2 regions of the Pseudarthrobacter sp. TAF60_1 genome follow, and region 1 is predicted to be linked to the other one. Evidence: riboswitches for the same ligand, from Rfam matches in the RefSeq annotation. Region 1 holds a riboswitch; the other holds the start of a gene.
What was found. Region 1 has a riboswitch for thiamine pyrophosphate ahead of AB4Y73_RS02505 (bifunctional hydroxymethylpyrimidine kinase/phosphomethylpyrimidine kinase). Riboswitches for the same ligand answer to the same signal wherever they lie in the genome.
Positions count from the first base shown of each region.

Region 2: linked by a shared signal. The riboswitch ahead of thiC (phosphomethylpyrimidine synthase ThiC) and the one ahead of AB4Y73_RS02505 (bifunctional hydroxymethylpyrimidine kinase/phosphomethylpyrimidine kinase) in region 1 are both predicted to bind thiamine pyrophosphate.

Region 1 covers NZ_JBFRDI010000002.1:53,881-57,283, forward strand. The annotation lists gene AB4Y73_RS02500 (Rne/Rng family ribonuclease) at 1-1,485, shown strand, start outside; TPP riboswitch at 1,604-1,701, shown strand; gene AB4Y73_RS02505 (bifunctional hydroxymethylpyrimidine kinase/phosphomethylpyrimidine kinase) at 1,795-3,366, shown strand.
Region 2 covers NZ_JBFRDI010000003.1:481,546-484,948, reverse strand. The annotation lists gene rpsP (30S ribosomal protein S16) at 1-40, opposite strand, end outside; gene AB4Y73_RS05770 (hypothetical protein) at 248-685, opposite strand; gene AB4Y73_RS05765 (VOC family protein) at 801-1,676, opposite strand; TPP riboswitch at 1,795-1,902, shown strand; gene thiC (phosphomethylpyrimidine synthase ThiC) at 1,898-3,403, shown strand, end outside.

The DNA.
Region 1 (3,403 bases):
GTCTTCAACGAGGACTTCTCGAAACTGATCGTCTCCGGCGAAGAGGCATGGGACACCATTGAGGCCTACGTCACTTACGTCGCTCCGGACCTGGTGGGCCGGCTGGAAAAGTGGACCAAGGACCAGGACATCTTCGCCGCCTGGCGGATCGACGAGCAGATCCACAAGGCACTGGAGCGCAAGGTCTTCCTGCCGTCCGGCGGCTCGCTCGTCATTGACCGCACCGAAGCCATGACCGTGGTGGACGTCAACACCGGCAAGTTCACCGGCAGCGGCGGCAACCTCGAGGAAACCGTCACCAAGAACAACCTCGAAGCGGCCGAGGAAGTGGTCCGCCAGCTACGGCTCCGCGACATCGGCGGCATCATTGTCATCGACTTCATCGACATGGTCCTCGAATCCAACCGCGACCTCGTGCTCCGCCGCATGGTGGAATGCCTGGGCCGTGACCGCACCAAGCACCAGGTGGCGGAAGTGACGTCGCTGGGTCTGGTGCAGATGACGCGCAAGCGCATGGGCACCGGACTCCTGGAAGTCTTCGGCGAACAGTGCGAGACCTGCGCCGGCCGCGGAATTGTCACCCACGACGATCCAGTGGAGCACCGCCGCGCCAACACTGTCGCTGCCGAGCACCACGTGCAGCGTGCGGACAACCGTCCGGATACGCAGCGCCCGGACAACCAGCGCAATGACACCCGCCCGGATGCCCAGCAGGGCGCCCGGACTGACCGGAAGCGCCGCCGCGGCCGCGGCGGCCAGCCCTTGGATGTGGCGCCGGCAGCTCCGGTGCAGATCCATACTGTCCACCCTGATCCGAGCGACGCCGAGCGCCACGCCAAGGCTGAGGCTACGAGGGCGGCCCTCGCCAACATCGCGGCCGCCGCGCATGCCGCCCACCTGCACGACGACGAAGTAGCCCACGCCGCTGCCGGCAAGGCCTCCGCCACAGAAGCCCCGGCTCCTGCGCCCGCACATCCGTCCGAGACGGACAACACGGGCCGCCCTGCCGCTGTGCTGACGTTCGGTGGCGAGCAGGTAGTGCTGCCGTTTGTGGAGCACCACGAGGAGCAGCCGCAGGCTCCGGCACTGACTCTTGACCGTCTGGCGGAGGCGTTCGCCAAGCTTGGCGAACCGGCACCGGTTGCCGCAAGCGCTCCGGCCGAAAGCCAGCAGGCCGCAGAGCCGGCCCGTCAGGCGCCTTCGCAGACTCCCGCCCAGGCCCCTGCAGCGGTTGAGAAGGACTACTCCGACCACACCGAGCAGCCCCGTGCCCGCCGTCCGCGGCGAAACCGGAGCGCCAGCCGCGCGCAGGGCGCAGCCAACGCCACCACGGTGGAGCATCACGAGGCAGTTCAGACCGCCCCCGCAGGCCATACCCATGCTGCCAAGGCGCCGGAGCGCACCGGTGTCCCGGCGGCTGTTGCGCCGAAAGAAACCAATGCGCCGATTATCCTCGGCGTAGGCGTACCCGCCTCGGAGCTCTGACTCTTCGCGGGGATACCCGCCAGGATGCCCGTACCTGCCCCCTTCCCGGGGGCGCGTGCGGGCATCCGTCGTTCCGCCTTCATCTGACGTTGCGGGGGGCGCGGAAACGCTAGGGTGGATTACTGACACGGGGTGCCGCGCAAAGGGCCGGCTGAGATCCACACCCGTTGAACCTGTCCGGTTAGTACCGGCGAAGGGATGTCTCCTGTGGCTTCTACCTATGTCCTTCCTCCCGCAACCCCCGAAAACCCCGAAAACCCCGAAAACCCCGAAACTTCTGATACCCCGGAAAGCCCGGACGCTGCTTCAATGCGTGCTGCCCGGCGCCCCGCGCTCGGGTCATCGACTTCCGAGGCCGTACTGCGTGATACCCCCCGCGTTCTGTCCATCGCCGGATCGGATCCCTCCGGCGGGGCAGGTATACAGGCCGACCTCAAGAGCATTGCCGCCCTGGGTGGCTACGGCATGGCGGCCATCACCGCCCTGACCGTTCAGAACACCCGGGGTGTCCAGGATGTCCACGTGCCGCCTGCCGCCTTCCTGCGCCAGCAACTCGATGCAATCAGCGATGACATCATCATCGACGCCGTCAAGATCGGCATGCTGGGAAATGCAGAGGTGATTGACACGGTCCGCAGCTGGCTGGAGAAGGTGCGTCCCGCCGTCGTAGTTCTGGATCCCGTCATGGTGGCCACAAGCGGGGACCGGCTGCTGAAGGAATCGGCGGAAGCTGCACTGCTCGCCCTGCTGCCGCTCGCTGACCTGATTACCCCCAACCTCGCTGAGCTGGCCATCCTCGCGGACCAACCGCAGGCCCGCGATTGGGCCACCGCGCTGGAGCAGGGCAATCGCCTGGCCGCGGCTAGCGGCGCCACCATTCTGGTCAAGGGAGGCCATCTCGACGGCGGTGCGTGCCCGGATGCCCTCGTCAACGCCGCGGGGCTGCTCTCCGGGCCGGTGGTGGAAGTGGCCGGAGACCGGATTCCCACCCGCAACAGCCATGGCACCGGCTGCTCGCTTTCCTCTGCCATGGCCACGGCACAGGCCCGGCTGGGGGACTGGGAAGCGTCCCTGCGGCAGGTGAAGCCTTGGCTTGCCGGCGCGCTGCGGGCTTCGGGACTGCTGGAGGTTGGGGGCGGCAACGGTCCCATCCACCACTTCCACCATGTCCAGCAACGGCCGGCTATAGGGAAACCTGCCACCGGGGAACCCGTTGCCGAAGAATTCGTAGCCGGCGAGTTCGCCGGGACCCTCCGCCAGGCGGCGGCCCCCGATCTGGACGCCATCTACCGGCTCGACTTCATCCGCGGGCTGGCAGCCGGGACCCTGGGGGAGGACCAGTTCGCTTACTACCTCGCCCAGGATGCCATCTACCTCAACGGCTATTCACGTGCGCTTGCCCGAGCCAGTGCACTGGCTCCCACGGAAGCCGCCCAGCTGTTCTGGGCCAGGTCCGCCCAGCAGTGCCTCGAGGTTGAATCGGAACTGCACCGCACCTGGCTCAGCACACGCACGGTGGAGCACGTCCTGGGCGCGGTCACCAAGTCCTATGTGGACCACCTGCTGGCAGCCTCCGCCGCCGGCAGTTACGGAGTGCTGGTTGCGGCTCTTCTGCCGTGCTTCTGGCTCTACGCTGAAGTGGGCCAGACCCTACATGCCCAGTTCCTGGCCGCGGGAGCACCGGAAGAGCACCCGTATGCCGAGTGGCTCCGGACCTACGCTGACGAGGCCTTCGCGCAGGCAACGCGCGAAGCGATCGCCTTGGCCGACGAGGCAGGCAGCAAGGCGTCAGCGGACGAACAGGCCGCCATGCTCCAGGCGTTCAGGCACTCGTGCCGTTTCGAAGTGGATTTCTTCGACGCGCCGCGCCTGCATGCCTGAACCTCTGCGGTGGCTGGAGCCGGTACGATAGTCGGGC
Region 2 (3,403 bases), on a different contig from region 1:
GCATCTTACCGAAGCGCTTAAGGCGAATCTTTACGGCCACTTTTGTGGTCACTCCTGTTTCAGAAAAGGGGTGAACCGACGTTCTGCACCCGTGGGGCGGGCCATACTTGAGGGTTCGAAGGACAGGATCCGGACGCGGAGAGAGGGGCCACGCAGATCGAGTACGTGTTTATTGTGCCAGATCAGCGTCAGGATTTCGACTTGACACGGGGCGGGGACTGGCGGGCGGACCCTGATAGGCCCGGCGCTAGGACGACCAGACGTACAAACCGGTACGGTCTGCGTGGTCTATTCCGCTGGCGAGCTGGGCTAGTTGGTGCACATACGTCCGGGCGTCGGCTGCATTGAAGGGCATGTCGTCCTGGGCGGCCCATTCTTCGGCGACGTCGTCCAGCACATTGCCCTCACCCTCAGTTTCATAGGTGAGGAGGTCCGCGAGAGCCCGCACCATGGCAGGCGGCACGCCAAGGAGGGAATCGCTGGAAACGTCCACCATGGCGAGTTCATAGCCCTCACCACCGGCGTGGACGGCAGTACCGGCGAGGTCGCCTAGCTGTTCGATCTCGAAGTCACTGACTCCTGGAATCCTTAGTCCGGGTCCCGACGGCGAGCCGCCGGCATCAAGGATCCCGGCACGCTTCAGCGCGGCATCGTGGGTAGCTACAAAGATTTCAGTGAAGCCCATGGGAACAACCCTCATTCCGTCGACGGTGCGGCCCCGACGGGCAGCATCAAATGCAGCCCCGGCCGTTCGAAATCAGCCTAGTACATGGCAGGCCGCACTTCCGGCCAGGGGCGGGTCAGCGGACAGCAACCCGGATATTGTTGCGCCACGGATCCTCGAAGCGCAGCTCGGACCCCGTGTGATGGGAGGCCACGCCGGCGACCTTCAGGCGGTCTGCGAGCGCCCCGACGTCGTCTCCGGACGGCACTTCGATGAGCACCTCGCCGAGCCCGAGGGTGTCCTTGCGGGGTCCGGCGCCGCGGCTGTTCCACACGTTCATGGCCATGTGGTGGTGGTACCCGCCAGCCGACACGAACAGAGCCTGCCCATGCCAGCCCGCCGTCTTTTCAAATCCCAGCGTGCCCACATAGAACTCGTGCGCTGAATGGACGTCGCCCACCTGGAGGTGGATGTGGCCCACTCCCGCTTCGGAGCCCAGCTGGCCGTCCAGGGATTCCTGGCTCAGGTGCTGTTCGAGGTAGCGCTGGGGCGGCAGGGCCAGGCTGTCCATCACCACTTCGGTGCCGTTCCAGGACCAGTTCTTGCGCGGACGGTCCCAGTAGAGTTCGATGCCGTTGCCCTCGGGATCGTTGAAGTAGAAGGCTTCGCTGACCAGGTGGTCAGCACTTCCGGTGAAGAGTCGGGGCTCATACTGGGCGGCGGTGGCCACGGTGGCAGCGAGCGCGGACTGGTCTTCAAAGAGCAGGGCCGTGTGGAACAGGCCGGCCTCTCCCCTGCCGGGCAATTGCAGCGACGGGGCGGGCGCCAAGTGGACCACGGGGCGCCCGCGACGGCCGATGTAGAGGCCGCCGTCTTCTTCGGCGACGACTTCCAGGCCAAGTGCCCGCTGGTAATAGTCGGTCATCAGCTTCATGTCGCCTACCTTGAGCATGACCGTGCCCATGGAGAGGTCGGCAGGAAGAAGATCCTGGCTGGTGGCTTCTGCAGTCATGTGAACGCTCCCGGTCCGCCGGCCTTCGGGTTGAAAGCCGTTGTGCATGCAATTTTACTTGAAGCTTCAATTTAATTCAAGTGTTCTGAGGCATTCCGTACCGGCTGTGGTAGTTTCGTCTCGACCACACGGGTGCCCTTGCAGGGGCTGAGATCGGGCTAACGCAGCCTGCGACCGTTGAACCTGTCCGGGTAATGCCGGCGAAGGAAGTGAGTATTCCATTGAATACGCAAGAAACACGGCCCATCCATGCCCAAAATGGGGCAGCCAGTGCCTCCGGGGCTGTTCGTCAACCGGCGGAAACCCAGTCCCTCAAAGCGCATTCGCTGGCTTTCATCAACGATGAACGATCCGGAATCAGGGTGCCTGTCACCGAAATCGCTCTCGACCCGTCACCCAACGGGGAAGAGAACGGCCCGTTCCGGGTCTACCGCACGGCCGGTCCCGGCAGCGATCCGGTGGTGGGTCTGAGCCCGTTCCGGCGCGCCTGGATCGAAGCGCGCGGTGACACCGAGCCGTACAGCGGCAGGGAACGGAACCTGCTCGACGACGGCAAATCGGCCGTGCGCCGTGGCGCCGCCTCCGCGGAGTGGAAGGGGGCGCAGCCGGTGCCCCGCCGCGCCGTCGGCGGCAAAACCGTCACCCAGATGCACTATGCCCGGCGCGGTGTGGTGACGCCGGAGATGCAGTTCGTGGCCCTCCGCGAAAACTGCGACGTGCAACTGGTTCGCAGCGAAGTGGCCGCCGGCCGTGCCATCATTCCCAACAACATCAACCACCCTGAATCGGAGCCGATGATCATCGGCAAGGCATTCCTGGTGAAGATCAATGCCAACATCGGCAACTCCGCCGTCACCAGCTCCATCGCCGAGGAAGTGGACAAACTGCAGTGGGCCACCCAGTGGGGCGCAGACACGGTGATGGACCTGTCCACCGGGGACGACATCCACACCACCCGTGAATGGCTCATCCGCAACTCCCCCGTGCCAATCGGCACCGTACCCATCTACCAGGCGCTGGAGAAAGTCAACGGGGAGGCCAACAAGCTGACCTGGGAGATTTTCCGCGACACCGTGATCGAACAGTGCGAGCAGGGCGTGGATTACATGACCATCCATGCCGGCGTCCTGCTGCGCTATGTGCCGCTGACTGCCAACCGCGTCACAGGCATCGTCTCGCGCGGCGGGTCCATCATGGCAGGCTGGTGCCTCGCCCACCACCGCGAAAACTTTCTGTACACCCACTTCGACGAGCTGTGCGCGATCTTCGCGAAGTACGACGTCGCGTTCTCCCTGGGCGACGGGCTGCGCCCCGGCTCGACGGCGGACGCCAACGACGCTGCCCAGTTCGCCGAGCTGGACACCCTGGCCGAGTTGACCCAGCGAGCCTGGGACTTCGACGTGCAGGTGATGGTGGAGGGCCCTGGCCACGTCCCGTTCCATCTGGTCCGGGAGAATGTGGAACGCCAGCAGGAGCTCTGTAAGGGCGCCCCCTTCTATACCCTTGGACCGTTGGTTACCGACATCGCTCCCGGCTACGACCACATCACGTCTGCAATCGGCGCCACAGAAATAGCGCGTTACGGCACGGCCATGCTTTGCTACGTGACGCCTAAGGAGCACTTGGGCCTGCCCAACAAGGACGACGTCAAGACCGGCGTGATCACCTACAAAATCGCCGCGCACGCCGCCGACCTCGCCAAGGGCCACCCGGGCGCCCACGAGCGG